Regions from separate parts of the Streptomyces sp. NBC_01591 genome, predicted to be linked through region 4. Evidence: riboswitches for the same ligand, from Rfam matches in the RefSeq annotation. Region 4 holds a riboswitch; each other region holds the start of a gene.

Region 1 (4,499 bases), 600 kb from region 4:
CCATCCGGGCCACGTTCGCCGCGACGCTCAGTTCTTCGTCCAGCACATCGAGCCGCTGCGGAAGGAACCGCACCGGCACGAAGGTCCGGGCCTCGCCGGACAACGGGGCCAGTTCACCGGTGAGAGTGCGCAGCAGCGTCGTCTTCCCGGCGCCGTTGCGACCGACGAGCGCGATCCGCTGGGGCCCGTGCACATGGAGGCTGCCCTCGCGCAGTCTGCCGAACCGGGGTCGCAACCCGTGCAGGCTCAACACCGTGCGTCCGGTGGGCACCGCCGTGTGGGGAAGGCTCACACGGATCTCGGCATCGTCCCGGATCGCGTCCGCGGCTTCCTCCCGGCGCTCGCGTGCCTCACTGAGACGTTCCTCGTGGACGCCGCGAAGCTTGCCCGCCGACTCCTGCGCGGACCGCTTCCGGCGGCCTGCCAGGATCTTCGGGAGGCTGCCCTCGGCCTCGATCCTCCTGCCGTTCCGCTGCCGCCGGGCCAGCTTCACATGGGTCTCCTCCAGTTCGCGTTTCTGGCGGCGCACGTCGGCCTCGGCGGACCGCAACATCCGCCCGGCGGCCTCCTGTTCGGTGGCCACGGCCTCCTCGTACGCGGACCAGCCACCGCCGTACCAGTTCACGGATCCGGTGCGCAGTTCGGCGATGCGGTCCACGCGCTCCAGCAGTTCGCGGTCGTGGCTGACCACGACCAGTACGCCCGAGCGCCAGGAGTCGACGGCCTCGTAGAGCCTCCGGCGGGCGAACACATCGAGGTTGTTGGTGGGCTCGTCCAGGAGCAGGACGTCGGGGCGCTCCAGCAGCAGCGCGGCCAGCCGCAGCAGGACGGTCTCACCGCCGGACAACTGGCCGACGGTGCGGTCCAGTTCAATGCCTCCCAGCCCGAGCGAGCCGAGTGTCGCCAGGGCCCGTTCCTCGACGTCCCAGTCGTCGCCGATCGTCTCGAAGTGCTTCTCGTCGACATCGCCGGCCTCGATGGCGCGCAGCGCGTCGCGCCGCTCGGCGATGCCCAGGGCCCGGTCCACCCGCAGTGTTGTGTCGAGGGTGATGTTCTGCGGAAGGTGGGCGAGGCTGCCGCCGACGGTCACCGACCCCTGGGACGGGCGCAGTTGACCGGCGAGCAGTCGGAGCAGGGTGGACTTGCCCGCACCGTTGGTGCCGACGAGACCGATGCGGCCCCGGCCGATGCTGAGGGAGAGCCCGTCGAAGACGGTCGTGCCGTCCGGCCACCGGAAGGTCAGGGCCGAGCAGGTGAGGGAGGCGCCGGGGGTGGTGGGTCTCGCCATGGTGTTCCTCGCAGTCGCAAACGTGGTGAATGGGGGCCTCGTATGCGAGCACCACGCAGCGACCGGGCAGGGGCAGAGGTGTGGCGGTCCAGAAGATCGAGGGACGGCTCATGCACCGAGGTCGCATCCACGCGGGGTCACGGGCAGTGCGGAGCACTGCTACAGCGTGACGGGCGTACGGGCGGAGCCGTACGGCGCGATGTTCGCGAACCTCAGATGCGCAACGTCCACCTCTATCGGAGACAACAGGACATGGAAACCATAACGACAGGGAGGGGGAAAGGCAATGCCTCCCGGTGCCGGGTGGGCGTCGGGGGCGCGAGACCCGCACGGCGAGGCATCTGTCCGGTATGAGTTATTCACCCGAATTGATCTTTTGGTTAATAAAAGGATCATTCGCCACCAATATCGCTTTTAATCATGGCGCGAAATGCACCTTTTGGGTATTTGTGGCGCGAGTCACGTTCGGCGCCCTGGACGGCGAGTCGCGCGAGTCGGTTCCCTTTCCGGGCAAGGAAAAGGGGACGCGCGGTGTGAGGTGGATTACCGAAATTCCCGTGCCTTGATCTTGTGGGTGAATTGCATTCGAAAATTGGGGGCTTGTCCCTTTCGTGTCTCCTCGCCTACGGTCACCGTCAATCCGGACGGAACGCCGAATCCTGCCGCCGTCCGGCAATCCGACCCACTCGTGTACGGCAGGAGCGGGGAACCCAGGTAAGCCGCCGATCCCGGTATCCGGAACGGCTCGGGGTGAAGTCGCGCCCATGTGCGGCCAGGCATCTCCAGCCTGAACCCGACAGCTCACCTCGCAGGCGACGGAGAGGAATCCATCATGCCCTCAACGGGTACGTACCGTCGTCGTAAGTCCACCTCGCTGACCCGGGGTTTCATCGCCGTGGGCACGGGCGCAGCCGCCCTCATGCTGCCGCTGATCGGTGCCCACACCGCCTCGGCGGCGCCGGCGCAGTCCGTCAGCGCCGCCGCCCCGGCCGCGCAGTCCGCGACGTACACGAACGATCTGGACGGCTGGATCAAGGAGTCGCTGGCCGTCATGGCCAAGCACGGCATCCCCGGCAGCTACGCCAGCATCCACCGCAACATCATGCGCGAGTCCTCCGGCAACCCCCTGGCCATCAACAACTGGGACTCGAACGCCGCCGCCGGGACGCCGTCCAAGGGGCTCCTCCAGGTCATCGATCCGACGTTCCGGGCCTACCACGTGCCCGGTACCGCGATGGACAGCTACGACCCCGTCGCCAACATCACGGCAGCGTGCAACTACGCGGCCGCCAAGTACGGCTCCATCGACAACGTCTTCGGAGCCTACTGACGTACGGCGCCGCCGCCCGGCCGTCGCCCCCGCGGTCAGCCCAGCCGCGGGGGCGTCCAGTCGGCGTGGCGCAGGATCGTGCGGACGGTGACGCGGGACGGTGCGAGCCGCAGCGCTGTATTGCGCAGGGCGACGGCCGCCGGACGGGACAGCTGCTGGCCCATCCGGCCGGCCTGCCGAGCGGCCCGGGCGACCGACTGGCTGCGGGGCCGGCGCTCGGCGTCGTAGCGGCTGAGCGCCGACTCGACGGTGGGTTCGGTGGCGAGCGCGGCGGCCAGCGTCGCCGCGTCCTCCAGTGCCTGGCAGGCCCCCTGGCCGAGATTCGGGGTCATGGCGTGGGCGGCATCGCCGAGCAGGGCGACCCGGCCCACCGCGTAGGAAGGGAGCGGGGCGACCAGCTCGTTGACGTCACGGTGCAGGACGGCATCGGGCCGGGTCGCCGCCAGCAGGGCGGGAATGGGGTCGTGCCAGCCGCCGAACCGGCGGCGGACCTCGGCGAGCGGGTCCGGATGGCGCACACCGGCGGGAGCGTTGAGCACCGCGTGCCACTCTGCCCGGCCGTCCGAGAAGGCGATGTGACCGAACTCGGCCCCCGGTCCCCAGGTGAGCTCGAAGTCGGTCCGCAGGTCGACCGGGGACTCGGTGATGGCGCGCAGCACCGTCGAGCCGCTGTAGGCCGGACCGGGGTGCCCCGGGAAGAGCTGGGAGCGCAACCGGCTGCTGATCCCGTCGGCGGCCACGACCAGATCCGCGTCGCGGAGAGTGTCACCGGCGGTGAGGCGCACCCGCGAGGCGTCGGATCGGTCGACGGACGTCACCTCGGCCCCGATGACCAGGGATCCGGGCGGCAGCGCCTCGCGCAGCAACCGGTGCAGCGTGGCCCGGGGGATGCCCACGATCGGGGTCCCCAGCTCGCGCTCCAGCGCGGCTCCGTCCATACGTGCCAGCAGGCGTCCGTCCGGGGTGCGGGTGCCACCGGTGTACTGGGGCCGCGCGGCCGCGCGCACTCCCGCGCCGACACCGAGGGCATCCAGCGCGCGCATACCGTTCGCGTGCAGCGAGATGCCCGCGCCCGCGTCGTCGAGGGTGTGGGCGCGTTCGACGACCGTCGCCTCCCAGCCGATGCGGCGCAGCCCGATCGCGGCGGCCAGCCCGCCGATGCCTCCGCCGACAACCACCGCGCTGTTGCCCATGCCGGGTCCCCTCTCGTGCCCTGCCACGGCCTTCTACACCTGTAGAAGGAGCGTACTACGCCGTCTCTACAGGTGTAGAAAGGGGTGATGACCACTGATCGACGGACCGTCCTTGCCGATGCCGCCATCGGCGTGCTGGCCGAGGCGGGGATGCGGGGCCTGACCCACCGGGCCGTGGACCGGGCTGCGGGCCTGCCTCCGGGCACCACCTCGGCGTACTTCCGCACCCGTCAGGCGCTGCTCACCGCGCTCGTCCGACGACTCGTCGCGCACGACCAGGCGGAACTGCAGGCGGCCAGCGACCAGGCGGCGACGCCGCGCGACGCCGACGAACTGACGGACGGGCTCGCCGGCTTCGTCGAGCGGCGGCTCACCGGGGTGGGGCGGCGGCGGTCACTCGCCCGCTACGCGTGCGCCGTCGAGAGCGTGCGCCACCCGGAGCTGCGCGAGATTCTTGTGCCGCGCGAGAACGCGGCGCGTGAAGCCGTGCGGGCGTTCCTGGGCGCGCAGGGCGTGGCCGACGCCGAGGGGCGCACGCTCACACTGCTGGCCTGTGTGGACGGCCTGGTGTTCGACCGGCTGGTGGGCGGCGGGGGAGTGCCGAGGGGCGAGATCGCGGGGCTGGTCGCCGCGGCGCTCCGCGACTCCGGCGGGGATCGCGAGGCTTCGGCCCGGGAGTGACACCGGC
Region 2 (4,499 bases), 6.4 Mb from region 4:
ACCGAATGGGGCCTGGCCACCGACACCGACTTCGCCGACAGCATCCAGCTCATCGTCTCGGAGCTCGCGACCAACGCCGTACAGCACACCTTCGGGCAGTCGCCCACCTTCACCGTGGACCTCCGGCTGGAGCGGGAGGAGCAACTGCTTCTCGGGGTGACGGACAGTCACCCCCGCTGGCCCAGGCGACTGCCCGCCGCCGTTCAGCAGGACAACGGACGCGGCATGGTGATCATCCGCTGTCTGGCCAAGGAGTGCGGGGGCCGGCTCACCGTCACCCCCACCGCCGACGGCGGCAAGACGGTGTGGATCGCGCTTCCGTGGAGCATCCCCGTGCAGAGCTGACCAGCGCGTTCCGGTGGCCGCCCGCCCGCGCGGTCACCCGGCTTCGCCGCCCGGCCGCTGCGCCGACGCCGACCGCCCGAACCCACTGCGCAACAGGGCCTGGAACGTCGCCGCGGCGGCGCTCGCCCGGTCACCGCGGTGCACCACCGAGATCGTCCGCCGGAAGGAAGCGGGATCCAGCCGCCGTACCGACAGCGGCGTCGGCGACATCGCGGCGACCATCTCCGGGACGACCGCCATCCCGATACCCGCACTGACCAGGGCGCACACCAGTGCGTAGCCGGGCGACTCGCAGACCACGGCGGGTGTCGCCCCGGCCTCGGCCAGCGCCTGCTCGACCCCACGGCGCGGCGGATGCGTCGGCGCGCTGCTGATCAGCGGCCGTCCCGCCAGCTCCGTCACCGGCAGTCTCCCGCTGCCTTCGGACAGCATCTGACCGACCGCCGTGATGAGGACCAGCTCCTCGACCAGCAGCGGTTCGGCGAAGACCCCGGCGGGCCAGGCCACGGCGGCAGTCGGCTCGTACACATGAGTCAGCGCCAGATCGACCTCGCCCGCGGCCACCGCGGCGACGCCCTGGGGCGGTTCGTACTCGGTCACCGCCAGCTCTACATCCGGGTGGGCGCGCCGGAAGGCGCTCAGCACCGGCGGCAGCAGATGCATGCCGGCCGTGGTGAACGTGCCGACCCGCAGACGTCCGCCGGAGAGCCCGGAGAGGCGGGCCAGCTCATGGCGTGCCTGGTCCATCTCGTCGAGGGCGCGCCGGGCGCGTCCGGCCAGCAGCTCGCCCGCGGCTGTGAGCCGGGCCCCTGCTGCTCGCGACGATCGTCGTGGCGCTGGCGCTGGCGCTGGTCTGGTTCCCCGCCGTGGCGCTCCTCGTGGACCGGCTGGGCCGGTGGCTGCGCCGGCCGCGTACCGCGCGCGCCATCGAGGGCGGCAGCGGCGCGGCGCTCGCCGCGTTGGGCCTGATGCTGGTGACCGGTCCCCTGCTGCACTGAGCGCGGAAGGGGCCAGCGGCCGGGGCAGCAGGGCCTGTCCGGCGGAGCAGGGCCGGGGACGCGGCCTCGATCCGCCGACGGGCCCCGCCTCAGCGGACCCGCCCGTAATAGACGCTCTTGGTCCAGATCCTCTCCAGCCGGACCACCGCGCCGGTCCTCGGCGAGTGCCAGATCTTGCCCTTACCGGCGTAGATCCCCACGTGGTAGACGCTGCGGCCATAATGGAAGAAGACCAGGTCGCCGCGTTTCCTGTGCGAGGCCGAGACATGGCGGGTCCGGTTGTACTGCTGCTGGGCCGTGCGGGGGAGCTTCTTGCCCGCCTTTTTGAACGAATAGAGCGTCAGCCCCGAGCAGTCGAAGCGGTTGGGGCCGGTGGCCCCCCATCTGTACGGCGAGCCCTTCTTCGAGGCCGCGATGTTGAGCGCCTTCATCGACAGAGTCGCCGCCTGGGCATCCGTCGTGGCGCCCGGGACGAACATGGTGCCGCCGACGGCGGCGAGCGTCAGAACCGAGGCCGTACCGGCCCGGACGAGCAGAGACGGGACATGAACCTGCGCAGTCATGCGCAACCCTTCGTCAGCCGCCTGTGAAGGATGACCTGTCGGGTTCGGGCTGGCGAAGTTGCCCGGCCGCGTGCGGCGGCTTCACCCCGAGGGTCGACCGGTGTTCAGGTCGACCCGTGGTGCTCGGGTCCTCCACTCCTGCCGATCCACTTATGTCGACCAGGCATCCGGGCGGCGGCAGGACTCGGCGTCCGCCCGGACCGCCCCGCCGCGGTGGCGGGGGCTTGTCGTCCCAGGGATCTTGACTCACCGACTGCCGGATTTCCGAGCTGAAACAGGGATATGTGAGGCTCCTCACGACTGATCCGTTCGGGTGGACATGATGATTTTCGACGCTCCGCCGGTGATTCGGGCCGCTTCCGTACCAGGGGCGGAAGGGTGGATTCCGCCCACTGTCCACGCGGAAAACGCAAATTGAGCCATCCCTCGTGAGGGGGACTCCCTACGCCGAACGAGCGAGGATTTTCCATGGACGCGTCGGGCGTGTCGGGTACGGGAGTTGGGTGAAGGCCGCCGGATGCCGGGACGAAGGGAGTTGGCCGAACCCAGCCGTGCGCGCGGAGCGCGGAAGTCGGTCAACTCGCCGGAGCGGGGGGTACGGTGACGCGTCCGGCCCGCCGTTCCCCGTCCAGTACGCGCAGCGCCCGGGCGAGTGTGGCGGCGTGGATCCGTGCCTCGCCGCGCTCGTGCATCAACGCGAGGGCGTCCCGCAGTGCCCCTGCCTGCGAGACAAGGGCCTGTGCGGCGCGCAGCGCGCCGTAGGTGTCGCTGCCACGGGCCGGGTTGATCCGGCCGACCTGGTCGAGGACTTCGAGGTAGCGGTCGATGAACTCCCCCTCGGCGCACGTCAGTGCGGGAAGCGGCGGGAACTCCGGCGGCTGCATCGGGTGTTCACCTCGCGCCGTGCGGGGGGAGTGAGGAATTCCGGTTCTCCAGGACGTGGTCCACCAGTCCGTACGCCTTGGCACCCGCCGCGTCGAGAATGAGGTCGCGTTCGGTGTCGTCGGCGATCTGCTCGGCGTCGCGGCCCGTGTGACGGGCCAACAGGGCGATGAGCATCCTGCGGACCCGTTCCAGTTCCTGCGCTTCGATCTCCAGATCGGACGGTTGGCCCTGCACCGGCTCGGTGAGCTCGGGCTGCCGCACGACGACCCTCGCGCCGGGCAGTGCGTGCCGCCGGCCGGGAGCGCCCGCGGCGAGCAGCGCGGAGGCGCAGGAACCGGCCTGGCCGAGGCAGTAGGTCTCCACCTCGCAGGCGAGGTACTGCATCGTGTCGTAGATCGCGGCCATGGCCCCGAACGAGCCGCCGGGGGAGTTGATGTAGAGCGATACGGGCCGGTCCGGGGCGTCGTGTTCCAGGTACATGAACTGCGCGATCAGATCGGTGGCCGCGGTGTCGTCCACCGGGGTGCCGAGGAAGACGATCCGCTCGGCGAGCAGCTTGGAGTACGGGTCGAGGGTGCGGCTCCCGTTGGTGGTGCGCTCGGTGAACTCGGGCAGTACGTGACGGGCGGTGGGACGGAACAGCATGGCGATGCCTCTCCTGCGGGGTCTGCACGGGGGTCTGCAAGCTTCCGTAAAAAATGTACAGGACGTACAGAAGGTTATGATGGGAGCGCGATCCTGGTGATCCACGAAAGTCCCAGGTCAGAGGCTATTTTGGCTGTTCGCTGAGGGCGGATGTCTCACAATCTCTAGACGTCTTGATCATCAGGCTGCTTCGCCCTCACTGAAACCGAGTAGAGAAGTGAGGCGGTCCGAGGCGACGCGGAGGTCCTCGTGGCTCGGATGGACGTACACCCGCTTGGTGAAATTGGCGTTGGCATGCCCGACCCATACGGCGAGGATGATGTCCGGCACGCCGTTGACGGCGAGAAACGTGAGGCACCAGTGACGCGCGTCGTAGAGCTGGACCTTCCGCAGCTTCAGCTTCCGCTGCAGGGAGTACGAGGCCTCACGGAGGTCTCGAGTCGTGAGCAGCTGGCCGAGGGCCACGATGAGTCACGCCTGGTCAACCACCGCCTGAAAGTGACCGAGGCATCTGAAAGTGGCAGTGCACCCCCGCAGGTGACGTCACCCATTGAGATGATTTCTGGCACTCGCGTTGCGGCCCCTTTCAGAGCCGAGCCGTCCGGCCCGCGTCCGCGGGCTCCGCATAGCCGTGGAGGCACGGAGCCCGAGACAGCGACGAGTTGCCCCGCCGCTGCGTCGGCAGTGCGACTGCTTCCCTGCCGACGTCCGGCAGCGGCCGCACTCGCCAACGCCCACCCTTCCCGCGATCGACCCGGTGTACAGGACTTCGACCCCGCCCGGAGCGCCGCCGTCCTGTCAAGGACCAGCCAACCCGGTGTCCGCACGCGCTCTTCGCCAGCTGGGACTTGCCCGATTACGCGGGCTACTCGTTCGGTCCAGCCGGGGACGAGGACAAGATCGCCGTGTGGATCGGTTCTGACGGTGCGCCCGAGGACGTGGCGGGTACGTTCACCGAATGGTTCAACGCGGAGATGGATCGGCACGAGCAGCACATCGCCGAGTTCGACGATGCGAAGGTAGCCGAACTGCGAATGGCTTACGGCAAGGGTGTCGAAGAGCC
Region 3 (4,499 bases), 3.1 Mb from region 4:
CCCCGCTCCGACTTCAGGTACTGACCGGCACTCGCGGCCCGCGCGCTCTCCACCGAAGCGCCCGGACGGTACTTGCCGGTGAGGAAGCCGGAGGCCAGGGCGTAGTACGGCACCGCGGCGAGCCCGGCGCGGGCTGCCGTGTCCTGGAGTTCGCCCTCGTACGTGTCGCGGGAGACCAGGTTGTAGTGCGGCTGAAGGGCGACGTAGCGGGCCAGCCCCTCGCGCTCCGAGAAGTCCAGGGAGGCCTGGAGCCGCTCGGGGCTGATGTTGGAGGCGGCGATCTCCCGGACCTTGCCCTCCTTCACCAGCTGGTCCAGAGCGGTGATGATCTCCTCGACCGGCACGGTCTCGTCGTCGAAGTGCGTGTAGTAGAGATCGATGTGGTCGGTGCCGAGCCGGCGCAGCGACTCCTCGGCCGCGGCCTTGATGTTGGCGGGGGCGAGCCCCTTGTACTCGGGGTGGGCACCGACCTTCGTGGCGACGACGATGTCGGAGCGGTTGGCGCGGGCGGCGAGCCACTTGCCGATGACGGTCTCGGACTCGCCGCCCTTGTTGCCCGGGATCCAGGCGGAGTACGCGTCGGCGGTGTCGATGAAGTTGCCGCCGGCCGCGGCGTACGCGTCCAGCACGGCGAATGACTGCGCCTCGTCGGCGGTCCAGCCGAAGACGTTGCCACCGAGAGCGAGCGGGAAGACCTGAAGGCCGGAAGAGCCCAGTTCACGAAGAGAAGTCATAAGTGGATCAACGGATTCCGGCGAGTCCGCTATTCCAGGTGCCCGCCGTTTTCTCCACCGACCGCTCTTCCCGGCCGACCGCTCTTCCCCGCCGCTCACAACAGACCGGCAGCCCTGACGTCGGGGGGTGAGCGTCAGGGCTGCCGGGGTTCATCGGCCGGCGAACCGGCTCGGACCATGAGCCCCGCGAGGTGGGCGGGGCAGGCGTCGCCTCAGATGTTGAGGCCCTTGCCGCGGAGCCAGGCCATCGGGTCGATGCCCGTACCGTCGGCGGTGTGGACCTCCAGGTGGAGGTGGGGTCCCGTCACATTGCCGGTCGCGCCGACCCGGCCGATGGTCTCGCCGGTGGTGACCTTCTGGCCCGCGCTGACGCCGATCGAGGACTGGTGGCAGTACCAGATCTCCGTACCGTCCTCCAACTCCAGCACGGTGCGGTAGCCGTACGAGCCTGCCAGGCCGGCCGACTTGATCGTGCCGCCGTGAACGGCCTTGATCGGGGTACCGGTCGGAGCGGCGAAGTCGAGGCCGGTGTGGTAGCCGGAGGACCACATCGAACCGGCCTGGCCGTAGGTCGAGGTGATCGTGTACGAGAAGGTCGGGATGGCGTAGCTGGCGGCGAGCTTGGCGAGCCGCGCGGCCTCCGCCTTCTTCTTGGCCTCCTCCTCCGCCTTCTTCTTCTCGGCGGCGGCCTTGGCCTCGGCCTCGTCCTGCTGCTTCTTGGCCTCGGCGGCGGCCTTCTCCGCGGCTTCCTTCTCCTGAGCAGCCTTGGCCTCGGCGTCGGCGGCGTCCTGCTGCTGCTCGGCCTGCTGGAGGATGCGGGCGCGGAGCGCCTCGCCGGCGTCCGTCGCACCCTGCTCGGCCTCGGCGGTGGTGAGGCCGGCGGTGGTGAGCGGGGCGGAAGCGGCGGCGATCTCGGCCTTGTCCGGCTCGGACTCGTCGGAGAACAGGGAGCCCACGCCGGGAAGGGACTTGGCGTCGGGGAGGTTGTCCGAGATGGAGTCGGGCACGGAGATGGAGACCGGCGGCTTGCTCTGCGCGCTGGCCATGCCGCCCGCGCCGACCGCCGCGATGACGCCGACACCCAGCACCGTGGAGCTGCGGGCAAGTCCGTTGCGCTGCTTGGCGACGCGGTGCCTGCCGCGCACGGGGCGGACGGACTCCTCGGTGGGGTTCCACTCGTCCCAGCCGCGTTCGGGTTCACCGTTGCCGTCGGCGCGGAAGTCGTTGCCGAACTCGCCGGTGAACTCGGTGGTGAACTCACCCGTGAAATCGGCGGTGAACTCGGTGGTGAAGTCGCCACCCGGCTCGGTGCCGTAGCCGGGATTGAACCGAGACGGGGCCTCGGGGGCAGGCTTGTTGGACGCCACGGGGGCGCACTCCTTTCCTTCCTTCTCGCCTACCGGGTTAGCTGACGGGTTCGGAGCAGGAAGGTCTCCTACGGGCCCCTCTGCCTCTCACGAGACACAGGTGTCCGATTCACCCCATGTAGGTGGTTCCCCGGTTCCCTTGCGGAATTCGGCGCTCGCGCACGGTGCCGCCACTGATGACGGCTGGGACGACCGCGCTGCGTTATCGAACGTTAATAGACACCGGGGCCGTATTCCAAGCTGTTCCCACTGATCGTTCACGTCTTTGGCCTGAGCCTTACGGGACATAAGCGGGTGGAAACGGACGAGTTGACCGACCCTCAGCCATTACCCCGTTTCTGACGTTGCGTCAAATGTTATGCGGAGCGGCGTCTTTCGGTTACGCACGGTGGCATCGCGTCCGCCACATCACAGCCCCTCGTGCAGCCCCCCGCACCAGACCCGCCCCTCACGCCTCCTCCGCGCCGACGATCCGCACGGTCCTTCGCCGGTCCGGCTGCCCCTCCGCAGGACGTACGACCGCGAGCAATGCCATGTCGTCGGTCGACTCACCCCCCGTGTGCAGGCGCACGTCATCGGTCAGCGCGGACAGCAGTTCCTCGGGCCCGGGGAAGATCCGCCCGCGCAGCCGGGCCGCCGGATCGTAGAAGACCCCCTCGGCGTTCCGCGCCTCGGAGAGGCCGTCCGTGTAGAGGAGCAGGGTCGTCCCGGCCGGCAGGTCCCACTCGTCCGTGTGCTCCGGCCACACCCCCAGATCCATCCCGAGCGGCAGCGCGGGCACGGAGGGCTTCAGTACCTCCAGTGCCCCGTCCGGGTGCAGCAGGATCGGCTCGGGGTGGCCGCGGTTGACGATCCGCACCCGGGGCAGCCCGGACGGGATCTCGGCCAGCACGGCGGTGATGAAGCCCTCCAGCACGTCGAGCCCGCCCCGTCGCGCCTCCTCCCGCCCCAGCGCCCGTTCCAGCCGCCTCGCCACCCCCTCCAGCGAGGGTTCCTGCTCGGCCGCCTCGCGGAACGCCCCGATGACCACCGCCACCGTCTCCACGGCGTCGAGCCCCTTCCCCCGCACGTCCCCGACCACCAGCCGCACCCCCCACGGGGTGTCCGCCACGGCGAACAGATCGCCGCCGACGAACTCGTCCGCCTGTGCCGCCTCGTACCGCGCCGCGACCTGCAGCCCGCCGGTCCGGTCGGACGGCTGCGGCAGCACCGCGCGCATGGCCGTCTCCGCGATGAACCGCGCCGAGGCCAGCTGCTCGTTGCCGCGCCGCACGACCCCGTTGATCACGACCGCCAGGACCGAGACGGTGGCCAGGGTGAGCAGCTCGATCAACGGCACGACCTCCGGCAACGCGCCGCTGTACAGCCGCATCGCGATGACGGCCAGCATCGAGGCGATCCCGGTGCGGATGGTGCTGGACAGCGAGAAGAACGGGGCGGCGATCAGCGGAGCGGCCACGAACAGCGGAATGGCGGTGAAGGTCGGCGGGGTGAGGGCATCGAAGACCAGCCCGCCGAGAATCATCAGCGCGGGCAGCGCGCGCACGAACCGCCGGGTACGGGCACCGCCCCCGACATGGCTGCCGCGCCGCTTCTCCCGCTTCCACACCTGTGGTCTCCTGCCCGGTACGCGCGCGGCTGCGGACGGTACCGCGCCCCACCCCAGGCTCGCCGGAGCGGAACGGGGCGGCGACTCCTCGTCGGCCAATGGGGGGACATGTGTGGTGCGGCTCACGTACCGCCCGGCCCCTGCCGCTGCGTGGACCCGCAGACTCCCGGCCCGAAACGAATCAGGCCCGGCACGCTGTGTGCGTGCCGGGCCTGATCTCTTCAGTAGCGGGGACAGGATTTGAACCTGCGACCTCTGGGTTATGAGCCCAGCGAGCTACCGAGCTGCTCCACCCCGCGTCGGTGAACACAACTCTACGCCATGTCCGGCGCCCTTCTGACCACTCGGGTTCGACCGGCCTTCACCCCGGCCGCATCAGGGACAGGTTCTCCCAGGAGATACGGGGAGCGGGAGTAGATATGTGGTGATATGACTGATTTATCATTTATCTGCCGCCGCGATGAACTCGCGCTGATCGAGGAGCGATCCGTGGACGACTTCCCGTTGCTCGACCTCTTCTGGACCATGCTCTGGTTCTTCCTCTGGGTCATGTGGCTCTTCCTGCTGTTCAAGGTCATCTCGGACATCTTCCGCGACCACGAACTCGGCGGCTGGGGCAAGGCCGGCTGGCTGATCGTCACGCTGCTGCTGCCGTACATCGGCGTCCTGGTGTACGTGATCGTGCGCGGCAAATCGATGAGCAAGCGGGACATCAAGGAAGCAAAGGACCGTGATGCGGCCTTCAAGGCGTACGTACGGGAAGCCGCCGGCACCTCCGACGCGAGCGGT
Region 4 (4,499 bases):
CTGGGCGGCGGAGTCGCGGATCGCGCGGGCGGAGCTGACCTACGGCGAGAGCGTCATCTCCAGCAGGCGGGGCCACACCGGCCACCAGTACCTGCCGTGGGTCGCGCTGGATGCCGACGGTGTGGCCACCGAGGAGAGCGGAGAGGTGTACGGCTGCGCACTCGGCTGGTCCGGGTCGTGGCGGATCTCCGTGCAGCGGCTGCCCGACGGGCTCGTGCAGATCACCGGCGGCGCCGGCTACGACGACTCCGGACTGCTGCGGCTCGCACCGGGGGAGTCGTACGCCACTCCCGTGTTCGCCGGCCTGTGGAGCGGCCAGGGGTTCGGCGGGGCGAGCCGTGCCTGGCATGCCTGGCAGCTGGCCCATGTGATCCCGGACGCGGAGAACCTGCGGCCGGTGCTCTACAACTCCTGGGAGGCCACGGGCTTCGACATCTCCATGGAGCAGCAGCGCGCCCTCGCCGAGCGCGCCGCAGCGATGGGTGTCGAGTTGTTCGTCGTGGACGACGCGTGGTTCGGGCAGCGGACCAGTGACCGGGCCGGGCTCGGCGACTGGACGCCCAATCCGGACCGCTTCCCGGGCGGGCTGAAGCCGCTCGCCGACGAAGTGCACGGGCTCGGCATGCAGTTCGGCATCTGGGTCGAGCCGGAAATGGTCAATGCCGACAGTGATCTCTATCGCGCGCACCCCGACTGGGTGCAGCACTTCCCCGGGCGGGCGCGGACGGAGTACCGCAACCAGCTGGTGCTCAATCTGGCCCGCCCCGATGTGCAGGAATATCTCTGGGAACAGCTGGACACGCTGCTCTCCGAGACGCCCGTCGACTATGTGAAATGGGATTTCAACCGCTGCTTCACCGATGCCGGCTGGCCGGGCGAGGAGTACCCGCAGAAACTCTGGGTCGAGCATGTGGACGCTCTGTACGCACTGATCGACCGGCTCAGGGCCGCGCACCCCTCGGTCGCGTTCGAGTCCTGCTCGGGCGGCGGCGGCCGGATCGACCTGGGGATCCTGTCCCGTACGGACCAGGTGTGGACCTCCGACAACACCGACCCGCTCGACCGTCTCGCCATCCAGGAGGGCTTCGGGCACATCCATCCGGCCCGGGTGATGGCCGCCTGGGTCACCGACAGCCCGAACCACCAGCTCAACGGCAGGGTGAGCTCGCTGCGCTTCCGTTTCGTGAGTGCGATGGCCGGTGTGCTCGGGGTCGGCGGGGACCTCACCGAATGGAGCGAGGAGGAGCTGGCCGAGGCTCGGACCTGGGTGGACCTCTACAAGGAGATCCGTCCGGTCGTGCAGCAGGGAGCGCTGTACCGGCTGCGTGAGCCGCGCGGTGGACTGAGCGCGGTCCAGTACGTCCACGGGGTGGAGACCGTGGTCCTGATGTGGCTGGAGGCGCAGCGATACGGGGAGCGGCCCCCGGCCCTGCGGCTGCGCGGGCTCGACCCCGCGGCGACGTACACCTGCCTGGACACGGGGGCGGTGCACCACGGTTCGGTACTGCTGCATCAGGGGCTGCACACCGGACTCCGGGGGGATCTCGACGCGCGGGTGCTGAGGCTGCGGCGGGGGTGACAGACGGGACATGTCCGTAATGCGGGCTTTTGTCCGAACATCGCCCGTTTGTATGGGAGATGATCGCCGTCTCGTGAGCGGGATCATATCCGTGACGGTGTGTGGTGACGGGAGGGTCGGGTATTCCGTGCGCGGCGCGGAAATTCAAGATCCTTAATCCACGGAGTGTGACCGGAATTCCGCGCCGATTTCCCCGGCGCGGATTCCGGTGTGGAACCCGTGGCTTGTTCTCATCGTCCCGACTCGCTTACGGTCACCGTCAATCCGGACGGACCGCCTAATCCTGCCGCCGACCGGAATTCGCATCCACTCATCGCGTGGCAGGAGCGGGGGAACCAGGTAAGCCGCCGACCGGAGAATTCCGGCCGGCTCGGGGTGAAGTCGCGCTCAGCGCGGCCGGGCATCTCCAGCCCGAACCCGACAGCTCACCTCGCAGGCGCCGGAGAGGAAATACTTCATGCCCATATCGGGTAAGCACCGTCGTCCGAAGATCAGCACCATCGCCCGTGGCGTCGCCGCGGCAAGCGCCGGCGGCGCCGTCGTCGCACTGCCGCTGCTCGGTGCCACCGGTGCCCACGCCGCGGAGCAGGCCGCCCCGGCCGCCGCGCCGCAGTCGGCCGCCGCCACCATGCACGCCGCGCCGGTCGCGCAGAAGAAGGCAGCCACCACGACCACGACGTACTCCGTCGTCTCCGGCGACTACCTGTCGAAGATCGCCGCCGAGCACAAGGTCAAGGGCGGCTGGCAGAAGCTGTACCAGGACAACCGCAAGGTCGTCGGCGAGGACCCCAGCCTGATCTTCCCGGGCATGAAGCTGACCCTCGGCTCCAAGGCCTCCGGCAACGCCGCGCCCACCGGCGCCGGCACCGGCTCGGCCCTCCCGTCGAAGGTGGCCACAGCGCCCTCGACGGCCGCGGAGAAGTCCGCCCCGGCCAAGTCCTCGGCCGCCCCGGAGTCCAAGGCCCCGGCCTCCGCCCCGGCCGCCCAGAGCAACGGCTCCGGCTACGTCCACCCGGTCCCCGGCAACCACACCACCAACTACCGCGCCTCCGGCTCCAACTGGTCCAGCGGCAGCCACTCCGGGATCGACTTCCCGGTCGCCACCGGCACCAGCGTGAAGTCCATCACCTCCGGCACCGTCGTCGCCGCCGGCTGGGGCGGCGCGTACGGCAACCAGGTCGTCATCAAGCACGCCGACGGCCGCTACTCGCAGTACGGCCACCTGTCCTCCGCCTCCGTCTCGGTGGGCCAGGCCGTGAGCGCCGGTCAGCAGATCGGCCTCTCCGGCTCCACCGGCAACTCCACCGGTCCGCACCTTCACTTCGAGGTCCGCACGGGCCCGGCCTACGGCTCGGACATCGACCCGATCGCCTACCTGGCCTCGCACGGCATCTACGTCTGAGCCGAACGGCCGGGCAGCTGGGTGACAGCATGACCTGAGCAACACAGCAGGGGCGGTGCGCGGCGGCGCACCGCCCCTGCTGCTTATTCCCCCTTTACCAAAAACTGACTGGGTGGTCTATCTCACCACCCGTCAACCCCTTATTACGGTCGCGTAGGTCACATTCGGCGGTGCAGGATAAGCGTTTGTGGCAGACGATTCGAGAAAAAATCAACGTGGCGTCAACAACCGACAGGGCGTCATCGGGTCGTACGCGGCGATTGGCGACAGTTTCACCGAGGGAGTCGGCGACCCCGGCCCGGACGGGACCTTCGTCGGCTGGGCGGACCGTTTCGCGGTACTTCTCGCGGACCAGCTCCCGGACCCCGATGCGGCGACGGAGACCGAAGGTTCCGTGCACGGGAATTTCAGGTACGCCAATCTCGCCGTACGCGGACGCCTCCTCGACCAGATCGTCGAGGAGCAGGTGCCGCGCGCCAAGGAGCTCGCACCCGACCTGGTGAGCTTCTGTGCGGGCGGCAACGACATCATCCGGCCGGGCACCGACCCCGACGACGTGGCCGAGCGCTTCGAGCGCGCCGTTGCCGAACTGACCCAAGCGGTCGGCACGGTCATGGTCACCACCGGCTTCGACACCCGTGGCATTCCCGTGCTGCGCCATCTGCGCGGCAAGATCGCCACCTACACCGCCCATGTGAGGGCCATCGCCGACCGCTACGACTGCCCGGTCCTGGACCTGTGGTCGCTGCGGTCCGTCCAGGACAGGCGCGCCTGGGACGACGACCGGCTCCACCTGTCGCCCGAGGGACACACCAGGGTCGCGCTGCGCGCCGCACAGGTACTCGGCATCGACGTGCCGGCCGACCCCGACCAGGAATGGCCCCCGCAGGCACAGCGCGGCACCCTCGAAGTGCGGCGCGACGACATCCACTGGGCGCGCGAGTACCTGGTGCCGTGGATCGGCCGACGGCTGCGCGGCGAGTCCTCGGGCGACCACGTCGAAGCCAAGCGGCCGGATCTCCTGCCGCTCTAGCACCGGACCTCCTGCCGCTCCGGACGGGCGTCCGCGCCGTGGTGCCGTCGCTCGCCGGACCGGCCTGAACCTCAGGCCGGTCCGGCGAGCGACGACAGCGGGGCGGCCGGTATCCGCTCCAGCACACCACCCGCGAAGACGTCGTACAGCGGCAGCGTCTCCAGGTGCACATAACCGATGTGGCAGTCGCAGACCGCCAGCGGACAGGCGCGCGGACCGAGAGACCGCCGGTAGCTCCCGTCGTAGAGATTGCCGAGCTCCGCCGGTACGAAATGGCAGCGCCGCACGGTGCCGTCACCGTCCACCGAGATGACCGACTCACCGGTCCTGCAGGGCAGCCCGGCCGACCGGTGCGGATGCCGGCTGTACGGGAAGAGCGGGTCGATGGCCGTCCAGCGGTCCGCCTCCTCGTCCGTATAGGTGTGGCCCTCCGCCGCGTTCACCCAGAGATAGACCTCGTCCGGCAGCGCGGCGCGCAGCCGCCG

The links. Region 4 has a riboswitch for cyclic di-AMP ahead of OG978_RS36000 (M23 family metallopeptidase). Riboswitches for the same ligand answer to the same signal wherever they lie in the genome.
Region 1: it holds a riboswitch for cyclic di-AMP, as region 4 does, so the genes downstream of both, OG978_RS38765 (transglycosylase SLT domain-containing protein) here and OG978_RS36000 (M23 family metallopeptidase) in region 4, are expected to answer to the same signal.
Region 2: it holds a riboswitch for cyclic di-AMP, as region 4 does, so the genes downstream of both, OG978_RS06545 (C40 family peptidase) here and OG978_RS36000 (M23 family metallopeptidase) in region 4, are expected to answer to the same signal.
Region 3: it holds a riboswitch for cyclic di-AMP, as region 4 does, so the genes downstream of both, OG978_RS21720 (M23 family metallopeptidase) here and OG978_RS36000 (M23 family metallopeptidase) in region 4, are expected to answer to the same signal.

What each region holds. Positions count from the first base shown of each region.
Region 1 covers NZ_CP109327.1:8,369,330-8,373,828, forward strand. The annotation lists gene OG978_RS38760 (ABC-F family ATP-binding cassette domain-containing protein) at 1-1,288, opposite strand, end outside; cyclic di-AMP (ydaO/yuaA leader) riboswitch at 1,929-2,118, shown strand; gene OG978_RS38765 (transglycosylase SLT domain-containing protein) at 2,121-2,618, shown strand; gene OG978_RS38770 (FAD-dependent monooxygenase) at 2,654-3,811, opposite strand; gene OG978_RS38775 (TetR/AcrR family transcriptional regulator) at 3,899-4,492, shown strand.
Region 2 covers NZ_CP109327.1:1,385,381-1,389,879, reverse strand. The annotation lists gene OG978_RS06560 (ATP-binding protein) at 1-345, shown strand, start outside; gene OG978_RS06555 (LysR substrate-binding domain-containing protein) at 379-1,092, opposite strand; partial or broken gene OG978_RS06550 (LysE family transporter) at 1,155-1,343, shown strand; gene OG978_RS06545 (C40 family peptidase) at 1,433-1,906, opposite strand; cyclic di-AMP (ydaO/yuaA leader) riboswitch at 1,910-2,082, opposite strand; gene OG978_RS06540 (hypothetical protein) at 2,482-2,790, opposite strand; gene OG978_RS06535 (ATP-dependent Clp protease proteolytic subunit) at 2,798-3,433, opposite strand; gene OG978_RS06530 (hypothetical protein) at 3,617-3,901, opposite strand.
Region 3 covers NZ_CP109327.1:4,656,601-4,661,099, reverse strand. The annotation lists gene OG978_RS21725 (aldo/keto reductase) at 1-734, opposite strand, end outside; gene OG978_RS21720 (M23 family metallopeptidase) at 947-2,101, opposite strand; cyclic di-AMP (ydaO/yuaA leader) riboswitch at 2,113-2,265, opposite strand; gene OG978_RS21715 (PP2C family protein-serine/threonine phosphatase) at 2,550-3,710, opposite strand; tRNA gene OG978_RS21710 (tRNA-Met) at 3,936-4,009, opposite strand; gene OG978_RS21705 (SHOCT domain-containing protein) at 4,200-4,499, shown strand, end outside.
Region 4 covers NZ_CP109327.1:7,772,381-7,776,879, forward strand. The annotation lists gene OG978_RS35995 (alpha-galactosidase) at 1-1,579, shown strand, start outside; cyclic di-AMP (ydaO/yuaA leader) riboswitch at 1,877-2,033, shown strand; gene OG978_RS36000 (M23 family metallopeptidase) at 2,037-2,981, shown strand; gene OG978_RS36005 (SGNH/GDSL hydrolase family protein) at 3,169-4,014, shown strand; gene OG978_RS36010 (STM4011 family radical SAM protein) at 4,086-4,499, opposite strand, start outside.